3 regions of the Kocuria sp. CPCC 205263 genome follow, and region 1 is predicted to be linked to each of the others. Evidence: riboswitches for the same ligand, from Rfam matches in the RefSeq annotation. Region 1 holds a riboswitch; each other region holds the start of a gene.
What was found. A riboswitch is a leader RNA that binds a small molecule or an ion and turns the genes downstream of it on or off. The one in region 1 is predicted to bind S-adenosylmethionine.
Positions count from the first base shown of each region.

Region 2: another riboswitch for S-adenosylmethionine. It lies ahead of RF647_RS18050 (acyl-CoA dehydrogenase family protein); the one in region 1 lies ahead of RF647_RS15460 (O-acetylhomoserine aminocarboxypropyltransferase/cysteine synthase family protein).
Region 3: another riboswitch for S-adenosylmethionine. It lies ahead of RF647_RS02425 (methylenetetrahydrofolate reductase); the one in region 1 lies ahead of RF647_RS15460 (O-acetylhomoserine aminocarboxypropyltransferase/cysteine synthase family protein).

Region 1 covers NZ_JAVKPV010000011.1:26,477-30,846, forward strand. The annotation lists gene RF647_RS15455 (cystathionine gamma-synthase) at 1-407, opposite strand, end outside; gene RF647_RS15460 (O-acetylhomoserine aminocarboxypropyltransferase/cysteine synthase family protein) at 416-1,744, opposite strand; SAM riboswitch class IV at 1,782-1,903, opposite strand; gene RF647_RS15465 (Lrp/AsnC family transcriptional regulator) at 2,016-2,468, opposite strand; gene RF647_RS15470 (thiamine pyrophosphate-dependent enzyme) at 2,710-3,885, shown strand; gene RF647_RS15475 (alpha-ketoacid dehydrogenase subunit beta) at 3,882-4,370, shown strand, end outside.
Region 2 covers NZ_JAVKPV010000018.1:16,398-20,767, reverse strand. The annotation lists gene RF647_RS18055 (MFS transporter) at 1-1,146, opposite strand, end outside; gene RF647_RS18050 (acyl-CoA dehydrogenase family protein) at 1,150-2,499, opposite strand; SAM riboswitch class I at 2,612-2,706, opposite strand; gene moeB (molybdopterin-synthase adenylyltransferase MoeB) at 2,864-4,039, opposite strand; gene RF647_RS18040 (thiazole synthase) at 4,036-4,370, opposite strand, start outside.
Region 3 covers NZ_JAVKPV010000001.1:509,728-514,097, forward strand. The annotation lists gene RF647_RS02410 (amino acid permease) at 1-1,237, shown strand, start outside; gene RF647_RS02415 (SRPBCC family protein) at 1,458-1,955, opposite strand; gene RF647_RS02420 (helix-turn-helix transcriptional regulator) at 1,959-2,312, opposite strand; SAM riboswitch class I at 2,564-2,670, shown strand; gene RF647_RS02425 (methylenetetrahydrofolate reductase) at 2,741-3,667, shown strand; gene metE (5-methyltetrahydropteroyltriglutamate--homocysteine S-methyltransferase) at 3,724-4,370, shown strand, end outside.

The DNA of each region.
Region 1 (4,370 bases):
TCCGTGATCTCCACGGGGGTGTGCCCGATGTCCCACGGGGCGAGGACCCGGGTGATCAGCCGGTTGGTGCCGCCGTAGCCGTCGGCGCCGAGCACGATGTGGTCGCCCGGGCGCAGCACGGCGCGCAGCAGGGCGTCCTCGGCGGCGATCCCCGAGGCGAACGCGAACCCCCGCTCGCCGCGCTCCAGGGCCGCGAGCTGCTCCTCGAAGCCGCTGCGGGTGGGGTTGGAGCCGCGGCTGTACTCGTGCCCGGCGCGCAGCACGTTGATCCCGTCCTGGGCGAACGTGGAGGTCTGGTAGATCGGCGGGATGACCGCCCCGGTCAGCGGGTCGGGCTCCTGGCCGGCGTGGACGGCGGTGGTCGTGAAGCCCCGGTGGCGGGTGCGGGTCTCGGTGGGGGACGTCATGGCGGGGCTCACTTCCGGGTGGTCTGGACGGCGGTGACGACGGTGTCGAGGGCCTGGCCGAGGTCGGCCACGAGGTCCTGGGGGGACTCGAGGCCGATGGACAGCCGGATCGTGGTCTCGGCGATCCCGCCGGCCCGGCGCTGCTCGGGGGTCAGGCGGCAGTGCGTCATGGCCGCCGGGTGGGCGACGAGGCTGCGGGTGTCCCCGATGTTGGCGACCAGCTTGAACAGCCGGAGTGCGTCGATGAACGGGCCCACGGCGCCGTCCGGGGCGGCGAGGTCGAAGGAGAACACGGAGCCGGTCCCGCGCGGGAAGTCCCGGGCCGCGATCCCGGCGCCGGGGTCCCCGGGCACGCCGGGGTGGTGGACGCGGGCGACGGCGGGGTGCCCGGCCAGGAACTCGGCCACCGCCAGCGCCGAGGCCGTGTGGCGGGCCACGCGCAGGTCGAGGGTCTCGGTGCCCTGCAGGATCTGGCTGGCGTTGAACGGGGAGAGCGTGGTGCCGAGGTCGTGCACGTACTTCGCCCGGACCAGGTGCAGGTAGGGGCTGGCGGCGGCGCACTTGTCGACGAGGCTGAGCCCGCCCCAGCGGGCGCGGGCCTGGGTGAACTGCGGCCACTTGTCCGGCCGGGCGGACCAGTCGAAGGTCCCGCCGTCCACGACCGCCCCGGCGAGCGCGTTGCCGTGCCCGCCCAGGAACTTGGTGGCCGAGTGCACCACGATGTCCGCGCCCTTCTCCAGCGGCCGGTACAGGGCCGGGGACGCGAGGGTGTTGTCGACGACGACGGGCACCCCGGCGGCCCGGGCGACGTCGGCGATCCCGGGCAGGTCCGGGAGGGTGGCCAGCGGGTTGCCGATGGACTCGAGCAGGAACGCGCGGGTGTCGGGGCGCACGGCCGCGGCCCACGCCCCCGGGGCGGTGGGGTCCACGAAGGAGACCTCGATGCCGTAGTCAGCGAAGGAGTCGGTGAGCAGGTCCACCGTGCCCCCGTAGAGCTTCTCGGATGCCACGAGGTGCTTCCCGGCGCCCTGGCCGAGCAGGGCCAGCAGTGCGACGGCCACGGCGGACTGGCCCGAGCCGGTCGCCACGGCGCCCGCGGCGCCCTCGAGGTCGCTGATCCGCTGCTCGAGCACGGCCACCGTGGGGTTGCCGGTGCGCGTGTAGGTGAAGCCCGCCCGGGTCTGGGCGAACATCTGCCGGGCCGCCTCGTAGTCCGGGAACTCGAAGGCCGCGGTCTGGTAGATCGGCACCGTCAGGGTGCGCTGGGTGACCTGGTCGTGGGTGCCGGCGTGGATCTGCCGGGTCGCGAGGTCGTGGTCGGTCACGGGGATGGACATGGCGCTGCTCCTGTGCCTTGCTCTTACCCGCACCGGTCATCCGCGCGGGCCCGGTGGGCACGTCGCGGAAGATGCAGGCCGCTTCCTCATCCGAACCACCCAATGAGCATGGGGTTGGTGCGTGACCAAGTCGGAGCTTGGCGGTCACGTCTCGTGAAGCTGGAACAACACTATGCGCAGAGGTAGTGGGTGTCCCTCCGCGACGGAAGATGACGACCGTGACGGTTCGTGACGCCGGCCGTGCGCGCCGGGCCCGGCGCGGGCCCTCGCGTCAGGCCCGGGTGTCGATGTCCTCGAAGATCAGGAACGTCTGGGTGTCCACCACACCGGGCAGCTGCTGGACGTGCTCGAAGATCACCTGCCGCAGGTGCACGGTGTCCACGGCCCGCACGAGGAGCATGACGTCGAAGTTCCCGCCCACCAGGGCGATGTGGTGCACGGCGGGGATCGCCTGGAGCTGGGCGCACAGCTCCCGCCAGGTGTTCTGCTGGAGCTTGAGCGTCACGTACGCGGAGGCCTGCAGACCCGCCCGGACCGGGTCGATCACGGTGCTGAAGCGCAGGATCACCCCCTCGTCCCGGAGCCGGTTGATCCGGGCGTAGGCGTGGGCGCGGGAGACGTGCACGGCCGCGGCGATCGCCGTCACGGACTGCCTCGCGTCCCGGGACAGCTCCGCGAGGATCTTCCGGTCGGTCTCGTCCAGCGGCACGGGGGTCGAGGGCACGGCGGGCTCCTTCGGGGCGGGTCGGGCGCGGGGCCCGGAACGTGTCGGACGAATGCGTGTGCTCCACGCCACACTAGAACATTTCGTCCACGCGCGGTGCACTGTCCGTCTCAGACTTCTGCATTTTCCCCGCTCTGTGGATACGAACCATGCCCGGTTCCCATACTGGGGAGACAGAGCCGCACCACCTTCCTGCCCTCCCCGGACCGCGGCCGCACCGGGGACCGACCGAGGGGACACCATGAGCCAGACCGTCGAGACCCCCGAGGACCCGATCCTCCGGGCCTCCCAGAGCTTCGGCATCACGCCGGAGCAGTACATGCTCCCGGCCCGCGGCGAGATCCGCATGGTCGACCCGGGCGGGCGGCTGCTCGCCCCAGAGGAGCAGGGCACCGGCCCCGGCCACGAGTACCCGCTGCCGGCCCCGGACGTCCTGCTGCGCGCCTACGAGAAGCTGGTGGTCGGGCGGCGGGTCAACGACCAGAACTCCGCGCTGGTCCGCCAGGGCCGGATGGCCGTCTACCCGTCCAGCCACGGCCAGGAGGCCTGCCAGGTGGCGGCCGCCCTGTGCCTCGGGGAGGGCGACTGGCTGTTCCCCACCTACCGGGACACCGTGGCGGTCATGACCAAGGGCGTGGACCCGATGCAGGTCATGGCGATCTTCCGCGGCGAGTGGCACAGCGGCTACGACCCGTACGAGCACTGCGTGGGCATCCAGTCGACCCCGCTCACCACCCAGCTGCTGCACGCGGTGGGCGTGGCCCACGCCGCCAAGCTGCGCGGCGAGAACACCGTGGTCCTGGCGATGTGCGGGGACGGCGCCACCAGCGAGGGCGACTTCCACGAGGCCCTGAACTTCGCGGCCGTGTTCAAGCTGCCGGTCGTGTTCTTCGTGCAGAACAACGGCTACGCGATCTCCGTGCCCCTGTCCCAGCAGTCCGCGGCCCCGAGCCTCGCCCACAAGGCGGTGGGCTACGGCATGGCCGGCGAGCGCGTGGACGGCAACGACCTCGTGGCGCTGCTCGCCACCCTGCGGCGCGCCGTGGACCTGGCCCGCTCCGAGTCCGAGCCCCTCCTCGTGGAGGCGCACACCTACCGCATGCAGGCGCACACCAACGCCGACGACGCCACCCGCTACCGGGACGACGCCGAGGTGCAGGAGTGGATCGCCAAGGACCCGGTGACCCGGATGCGCGCCTACCTCGGCGCCGATGGCGTGCTCGACGACGCGGCGGAGCAGCGCATCGCCGCCGCCGCCGAGGACGTCGCCACGGCCCTGCGCGACGGCATGAACGCCGACGTGGAGATCGACCCGCTCGAGCTGTTCCGCCACGTCCACACCGAGCAGACCCCGCAGCTCGCCGAGCAGGAGCAGTTCCTGGCCGCCGAGCTCGCCCGAGAGGAGACCGGACAGTGAGCACCCTGCACGCCCCCGCCCCGGCCGGCGAGGCCCCGGCGGCCAAGCCCGCCACCTTCGCCCAGGCGCTCAACACCGCCCTGGCCGACGCGCTGGCCGCCGACCCCGCCGTCGTCGTCTTCGGCGAGGACGTCGGCACCCTCGGCGGCGTCTTCCGCATCACCGACGGGCTGACGAAGCGCTTCGGCCGCACCCGGTGCTTCGACACCCCGCTGGCCGAGTCCGGGATCGCCGGCATGGCCGTGGGCATGGCGATGAACCGGATGCGCCCCGTCATCGAGATGCAGTTCGACGCCTTCGCCTACCCGGCCTTCGAGCAGGTCGCCTCGCACATCGCGAAGATGCACAACCGCACCCGCGGCGCCGTGCGCCTGCCGATCGTCATCCGGATCCCCTACGCCGGCGGCATCGGCGGCGTGGAGCACCACTGCGACTCCTCCGAGGCCTACTACGCCCACACCCCGGGCCTGAAGGTGTTCACCCCC
Region 2 (4,370 bases), on a different contig from region 1:
GACCTGGTAGCCGAAGCTCACGCCCGAGTACCGCACGTGCACGGGGAACTGCTCAGCGAACCAGGCCGCCTGCGGTCCGTAGATCGCGTCGTGGACGAGGTTGATGCCGAGGATCACCACGAGCGGCAGCAGGGCGAGCGGGCCGGCCTCGAGGAACGCGAACAGCACCCAGCCGAAGACGCCGATCGCCGCGTAGGCGCTCACCGAGACGACCTTCCGGCCCACCCGGTCGGACAGCCAGGCCCAGAACGGGGTGGAGAACAGGCCGATGGCCGAGGCGATCATCACCGCGGTCACACCCGCGGCGCTGTCCCCGCGCACGTCCCGCAGGTAGGTCAGCATGTAGACCGTCACCAGGTAGTAGACGGCGTTCTGGGCCAGGCGCAGGCCGATCGTGACCAGCACCGGGCGGCGGTGGTGGACCAGCAGCTCCCGCAGGGGGGCCTTGGCCACGTTGCCCGAGGCCCGGTGCTCCAGGAACTCTGGGGCGTCGGCCACGCCGAGGCGGATCCACAGGCCCACCGCCACGAGCAGGGCCGAGAGCAGGAAGGGGATGCGCCAGCCGTAGGCGGCGAACTGCTCCTCGCTCATGACGTTCTGCACGATGAAGAACGCGCCGGTGGCCAGCAGCATGCCGGCGGAGGAGCCGATCTGGGTGAAGGACCCGAAGAACCCGCGGTGCCGGGCCGGTGAGTGCTCCACGCTCAGCAGCGCGGAGCCGCCCCACTCGGCGCCCGCGGACAGGCCCTGGAGGATGCGCAGGAGCACGAGCCCGACGACGGCCCACCAGCCGATCACCTCGTAGGTGGGCAGCAGGCCGATCAGGGTGGAGGCCACGCCCATGAGCAGCAGGGAGGCCACCAGCAGGGCCTTGCGGCCGATCCGGTCCCCCAGGTGCCCGGCGATGATCCCGCCCAGGGGCCGGGCGATGACCCCGACCGCGAGCGTGGCGAAGGACGCCACGATGCCGCCGAGCTCGGTGGCCATGGGGAAGAACTGGACGTTAAAGACGAGTGCGGCGGCGGTGCCGTAGAGGTAGAAGTCGTACCACTCGATGGTGGTTCCGGCGAAGGCCGAGGCCAGGACGCGCTTCTTGCCGTGGACGATGCTGCTGCGGCCCGGGGCGGCCGTGGTCGTGGTGCTCATGCGTCAGGCTCCTGGGGTTCGGTCGGCGACGGTCGCGGCGTCGGTCGTGGCATCGGTCGCGGCGTCGGTCTTCGCGTCGCCGATGGCGTTCAGGCCCTCCGGCAGGGTGCCGTTGATGAGGTAGTCGCCGAGGGCGCGGGCGCGGAAGGCGATCGGGTTGTGGGTGGCCACGGTCTGGGCGTTGCGCCAGTGCCGGTCCAGGCCCTTGGCCGTGGACGTGGCGGAGGCGCCCACGGTGAGGAACAGGTCCTGGGCCGCGCCGAGCGCCAGCTCCGGCACGGTGACCTGGGCGTGCTCCACGGCGATCTCGGACTCGTGCAGCGCCGCCGGGAGGGTCCCGGTGAAGTCCGGCCGGTCGGCGCCGGCCGCTGCTGCGGCGGCGATCCCGGCGTCCAGGGCACGGGCGGCGTGCAGGACGGTGGCCTCGGCGGCGAAGGCCTTGGCGGAGATCCGCCCGGTGGCCTCCTGGATCAGCGGGTCGTCGCGGAACGGCAGGCCGAGCCCGGTGTTGAAGGTCCGCCGGCGTCCGGCGATGGTCTCCACCGCGTCCCTCCGGGCCGCCCGGGCGATGCCGGCCAGCACGGCCAGCAGCACGAGCTGGAAGAAGGCGGCCTCGTGGACGGCCTCCGCGCTGCCGGCGGTGCGGTCCAGCACGGCGTCGTCCGGGACGCGCACCCGGTCGAAGACCGCGGTGCCGGTGCCGGTGAGCTTCTGCCCGAAGCCGTCCCAGTCGTCCTCGAGCGTCACGCCCTCGGCGTCCGTGGCGACGACGGCGAAGCGGCGCCCGTCCCGGCCGTCCAGGGCGGCCGAGACGCGGGTGTAGTCGCAGAAGACGGAGCCGGTGGCGTAGAACTTCCGGCCGGTGAGCTCCCAGCCCTCGGCGGTCCGGGTGAGCACGGTGTTCAGGGTGCCCAGCGCGTTGCCGCCCTTCTCCGTGGAGGCGTTGCCGACGGTGGCCCCGGCCAGCACCCGCCGGTACCACACCTCCTGGAGCTCCCGAGGCAGGAAGCGCAGGGACTCCACGAAGCCGTGATGGGAGCGGTAGAGGTGGGCGATGTTGGAGTCGGCCTCGGCCAGGTCGACCAGCAGCCGGGTGAAGTCCTCGAGGCTGGCCCCGGGGCCGCCGTGGGCCGCCGGGACGCGCAGGGTGCCGAACCCGGCCCGGTCCAGCCGGTCGACCTCCGCGTAGGGCAGCGCGCGCCGGAGGTCCCGGTCCAGAGCGCCGGCGGCGATCTCCGTGAACAGCGGCCGGAAGTGCTCCCGCAGCCCGGCGTAGTCTCCGGGCAGGCCGGCGGCGAAGTCCGTGCCGGCGCGGGGATGGGCGGTGGTCTCCTCGACCGTGCTCGGGGTCATGCGGTGGTCCTCTCGGTCGCACCGAGGATTGCCGGTCGGCCGGTCGCGCCGGGGCGGGCCCGGTGGCGGCAGCGCCGGACGCTGACGTCACGGACCGACTGCAGATCCGGGATCTCCATCGGTTCTGGCATGAGCACCCTGACCCCTGAGAAGGACGGGTTGCTGCGGCGTCGTCGAGCCAGATCTCTCAACCGCTCTGAATGGGGCACTTGCCATGGGACCAGACCGCCCGGTCCGGGACCAACCGGATGACGGGCGCACGTCACGGAATGTCACGACGGTGTCACAGAAGGTCACGTCGTCCGCAGTGGTGTACCGGCCCGGATCAGGAGATCGGATGAGGAGTCCCGCGCAGGAGTCCGGCTCAGTAGACCGGCTGGTCCGGCTCCACCTGCGCCACCCAGGCGAGCACCCCGCCCTCGAGGTGGCGGACCCGCTCCTCCCGCCCGGCGTAGAAGGACCGCAGCGCCGCGAGCGCGGTCGCGGAGCGGGCCCCGGCCTTGCAGTGCAGCACGAGGTCCGTGCCGCGGGCCTCCGGGGGCAGGGCGTCCGCCCCGCGGTCCAGGATCTCCTGCAGCGGGACGGGCACGGCGCCGTCGATGGCCACGAGCTCCCGCTCCCAGTCCTCGCGCACGTCCACCAGGGCGAAGGACGCCTCCCCGCGCTCCCGGCGCTCGAGCAGCCGGGCCAGCTCGGCCGCCCCGACGGTCTCGGAGGCGTCCGCGCCGGGCAGCGCGCAAACCGCGGCGGGCTGGGCCACCGCGGTGACCGGGGCGGCGTCGGGATCCGGGGTGAGACGCATCTCGCGCCAGGTCATCGCGAGCGCGTCGTGCAGCAGCACCCGGCCGAGCAGGGGCTCCCCGGTGCCGGTGACGAGCTTGACGGCCTCGGTGACCATGACCGCGCCGACGGTGGCGGGGAGCATGCCGAAGACCCCGCCCTCGGCGCAGCTGGGCACCTCGCCGTCCGGCGGGGCCTCGGGGTAGAGGTCCCGGTAGGTGGGCCCGTGCCCGGCCCAGAAGACGCTGACCTGCCCCTCGAAGCGCAGGATGGAACCCCACACGCAGGGTGTGCCGGTCAGGGCGGCGGCGTCGCTGACCACGTAGCGGGTCGCGAAGTTGTCGGCGCCGTCCAGGACCAGGTCGTACCGGCCGATGATGTCCACGGCGTTGTCCGCGTCCAGCCGGGCGGGGTGGGTGCGGACCTCCACCAGCGGGTTGAGCGCGGTGACGGCCTCGGCGGCGGAGACGGCCTTGGGGCGGCCGACGTCGGCGGTCGTGTGCACCACCTGGCGCTGCAGGTTGGACAGCGCCACCACGTCGTCGTCGACGATCCCGAGGGTCCCGACCCCCGCCGCGGCGAGGTACTGCAGGGCCGGGGACCCGAGCCCCCCGGCGCCGACGACGAGCACGCGGGCGTTCCGCAGCCGCCGCTGGCCGAGACTCCCGATCCCGGGCAGGGTCAGGTGCCGGGCGTAGCGCTCGAGCTCCTCGCGGGTCAGTTCGGGGCCGGGCTCCACGAGCGGGGGCAGCGGGCTCACGGCCGCTCCCCCACGGGCGCCCAGTCCCCGCGCGGCACGTCCGCCGGGCCGGCGGCCGGTCCGCCCTCGGGGGCGTCCGTGTCGATCCGCCCGGCCATGGGCGAGGACGCCTGGGCGTGGCGGCGGGCCGGGATGCGCCCGGCACCGGCGGCGAGCCGGCCGGCGAGCACGGCGTGGCGCATCGCGGTGGCCATCGCCACCGGGTCCTGGGCGCGGGTGACGGCGCTGGCCAGCAGCACGGCGTCGCAGCCCAGCTCCATGGCCAGGGCGGCCTCGGAGGCGGTGCCGATCCCGGCGTCGAGCACCACGGGCACGGACGCCCGGGAGGCGA
Region 3 (4,370 bases), on a different contig from region 1:
GGCGGTGCTGGTGTCCTTCCTGGTGGCGTGCGTGCTGCTCGTGCTCGTGATGCGGGCGCTGGGCGAGATGGCCGCCGCGGACCCGTCCCCCGGCGCGTTCTCGACCTACGCCGAGAAGGCCATGGGCCGCACCGTGGGACGCACCCTCGGCTGGCTGTGGTGGGCGCAGATCGTGGTGGTGGTCGCGGCGGAGGCCACGGCCGCGGCCCAGCTGCTCACGGAGCTGTGGCCGGTGGCCGAGCAGTGGGTGCTGGCGCTGCTGTTCATGGTGGTGTTCACGGCGATCAACCTGGTGCGGGTGCGCACGCTCGGGGAGACCGAGTTCTGGTTCGCGCTGATGAAGGTGCTCGCGGTGCTGGCCTTCCTCGTGGTCGGGGTCGCCGTGCTCCTGGGCCTGACGGAGGAGCCCTCCCCGGGGCTCGCGAACCTCACCGCCCACGGCGGCTTCCTGCCCCACGGCCCGACCGGGGTGGCCGCCGCGCTGCTCGTGGTGGTCTTCGCGTTCGGCGGCACGGAGCTCGTGACCATCGCCGCCGCGGAGACCGAGGACCCGCAGCGCAACGTGGCCCGCGCCGTGCGCACCATCCTGGTCCGGATCCTCGTCTTCTACGTGGGCGCCGTGACCGTCATGGTCCTGGTGCTGCCGTGGAACGACGAGCAGCTCTCGGTCAGCCCGTTCGTGGCCGTGCTGGAGACCGCCGGGGTGCCCGGTGCGGACGTGCTGATGGCCGTGGTGATCATCCTGGCGCTGCTCTCGGCCCTCAACGCGAACATCTACGGGGCGTCCCGGATGCTCTGGTCGCTGGCCCGCCGCGGCTCGGCGCCGCGGGCCTTCGCCGACGTCTCCGACCGCGGGGTCCCCCGGAGCGCGGTGGTCGTCTCCGTGCTCTTCGGCTTCGCCGCCGTGGTGCTCAACTACCTGTGGCCCGAGACCGTGCTGCTGTGGATGCTCAACACCGTGGGCGCGACCTGCCTGGTCGTCTGGGGGCTCGCGCTGGTCTCGCAGATCGTCCTGCGCCGCCGCGCGGACCGGGACGGCGCCGAGCTGCCCCTGCGGATGTGGGCCTTCCCGTGGCTGTCGTACCTGGCGCTGGCGCTCCTCGCCGGGATCGTCCTGCTCGGGCTGCTCGACGACGCCGTGCGGGGCCAGCTCCTGCTCACGGCCGGGCTGGTGCTGCTCATCGCACTCGCCGCGCGCACCCTCGGCCGGCGGCCGGAGCACCTCCCCCGCGACTGAGCACGGGCTCCCCGGCCGGCCCCGGGCCGCTGCGGCCGGCCGGGGAGGTCGCCGACCACGATCGAGCACCCGGACCCGGACTGGGTCAGCTGGGCGATGTCCATCTGCCCGGTGGTGGTGTGGTGGTCGAGGTGGAAGCCGACCCCGCCCCGGTAGAGCGCGATCACACGGTCGACGTCGCGCACCGGCAGCAGAACCACCTCGAGCGTCCAGTCCACGGTCAGGCCCCGCCCTGCGCGGCCCGCCCGCCCAGCAGCTCCTCGAGCCGCTCGTAGCCCTCGGCCATGCCCTTCTCCATGCCGGATCCGACCATCCCGTCACGGGCCTCCTGGGACGCGTGGACGGTGTGCCCGCGCAGCCGGCACCGGCCGTCGCCCAGGTCCTCGAAGTGCAGGTACTCCAGGTCCACGGCGTCGGGCCAGCCCTCGTACTCGAACGTCTGGACCACGAGCTCGTTCTCGCGCACCGTGTGGAAGACGCCGCGGAAGGCGTACTCCTCGGCGCTGTCCTCGCCGCGCTGGACGAACCGGTAGGCGCCGCCGGGGCGGAACTCGAAGCCGTCGATCCGGGTCCGCAGCCCGCGCGGCCCGATCCACTGCCGGAACAGCTCGGGGTCGGCGTGGGCGCGGTAGACGTCGGCCACGGGGTGGTCGAACTCGCGCTCGAAGTCGATGAAGGGCAGGCCGTCGGGGACGGTCAGGTGCAGTGCGTGTCCCATGGTTCAGTCCTGGGTGTGCTCGCCGCGGTCCGCGGCTCGGGTGTCGAGCACGGCGTCGAGGCGGCGGAACTGCTCCTCCCGGACCAGCCGGTACCGGTCGATCCACGTGGTGAGCGCCTCGAGCCGTGCGGGGTCCAGGTGGACGGGCCGGCGCTGGGCGTCACGGGTGCGCGTGACGAGCTGCGCCTGCTCGAGGACCTGGATGTGCTTCGAGACCGCCTGGAGGGAGATCGCGAAGGGTTCCGCCAGTTCGGTGACCGTGGCCGGTCCACGGCTGAGCCGGGCGACGATGCGGCGGCGGACCGGGTCGGCCAGTGCCAGGAAGGCCCTGTCGAGCTCGTCGTCGCCGGGGTCCACGGTGTTTGTCAACTGATTCCTTGATCAACCTGTTGGTTGTCAAAGACTATGCCGCCCGCCCGGGCCCGGCAAGACCCGAGACCGGATCGTGACGGCCCCGGACCTGCGCTCCTCATGGGCGTCGTCGCCGGTGCGTCGTCGCGCGTCCGTGTTGCGTCCTGTGACGTCGCGGTCGTCACAGTCCGCGCACCGGCGTCTTCTGGGCGCCCGCACTTGGCAGCGCGGCGGGGCAGCCGCTGGAATGGGTCCTGCATCTATCCAGAGCGGCCGAGAGACCTGGCTCGTCGACGCCGCAGCAACCATCCGCGCCCCCGCCACGGGGTGCGCGGAACGGTGCTCCCGCCAGGACCGATGGAGCTGTCGCAGCCTCCCGGGTCCACTCCGGGACGGCTGCTGCCCTCCCTCGGGGTGACCCTTGGAGGAAGAACGTGACACCACGCCCGACCGCCCGGCCGGCGCCGCCGTCCCTGTCCTACGAGCTCTATCCGCCGCGCAGCGCGGCGAGCGCCGACACGCTGCTTCGGACCATCGAGGAGCTCGAGCCCACCCGTCCCGACCATGTCTCGGTGACGTACAGCGGGGACGAGCAGCGCCGGGACAGCTCGCTCGCCCTGCTCGACCACCTCCTGGCGCGCACGAGCCTGCGGCCCCTGGCCCACCTGACCTGCGTCGGCAGCACCCGGGCCGAGCTGGAGCAGACCGTGGCCGCGCTGGTCCGCCGCGGCGTCCGGGGCGTGCTGGCCCTGCGCGGCGACCTCGACCCGGGAGCCGAGCCGGGCGAGCTCCGGCACGCCGGCGAGCTCGTGGAGCTCGTGCGCGAGGTCGAGCGGCGCCACACCGCGGCCCTGGCGGCCGGCCGGCTCGCCGTGGGCGTGGCCGCCTACCCGACCCGGCACCCGGAGTCGCCCTCGTTCCGGCACGACGTCGAGGTGCTGCTGGCCAAGCAGCGCTCCGGGGCGGACTTCGCGATCACGCAGGTCTACTTCCGCCCGCAGCGCTACGAGCGCCTGGTCGCGGCGGCGCGGGCAGCCGGGGTGACGATCCCGATCGTCCCGGGGATCATGCCGGTCACCGACCCGCGGCGGCTCCGGACGCTGTGCCGGCTGGCGGGCCTGGCGCCCCACCCGGGCCTGGCCGCCGCGCTGGAGGACGCGCCCGGTCCTGCCGAGCGGCACCGCGCCGGCGTGGCCTTCGCGGCGCGGCTGGCCCGCGCCGCCCTGGACGCCGGCGCCCCCGGGCTGCACCTCTACACCTTCAACGAGCACCGGGCCGCGCTCGACCTGCTGGAGCACGTGGACCTCCCGCGCGTCCCGCACGTGCCCGTCGCGCTCGACGACCTCCTGCTCCCCGCCTGAGCACGCACCGACCCACCGTTCCGCACGACCCCTCGACACCTCTTCAGGAGACCACCATGACCACTGTCCCGTTCCCCGCCGCCACCATCACCGGCTACCCCCGGATCGGCCGCCGCCGCGAGCTGAAGAAGGCCCTGGAGGCCTACTGGGCCGGGCGCTCGACCCGCGAGGAGCTGGAGTCGGCGGCCGCCGACCTGCAGCTGGCGACCCACCGCCGGCTCGTGGAGCTGGGCCTCGGCGCCCGGGACTCGTCCCTGCCCGCGGCATTCCCCCTCTACGACCAGGTCCTGGACACCACCGTGGCCCTCGGGGCGACGCCGACCCGCTTCGCCGACCTCGCCGATGCCGAGGGCCGGCTCGGCCTCGACGCGAGCTTCGTGCTGGCCCGCGGCGACGCCGGGCGCGCTCCGCTCGAGCTGACCAAGTGGTTCGACACCAACTACCACTACCTCGTGCCCGAGATCGGCCCGGAGACCCCGTTCCGCGCCACCGCCGACCGGCTCGTGGCCGACGTCCGCCGCGCGGCCGCGCACGGCTTCACCGTCCGCCCGGTCCTCGTGGGCCCCGTGTCCTTCCTCCTCCTCGCCAAGGCCGACGACGGCGCCCCCGCGGGCTTCGACCCGCTGCAGCGGCTCCCCGAGCTGCTGCCCGTGTACGCGCGGCTGCTCCAGGAGCTCGCCGCCGCCGGCGCGGACTGGGTGCA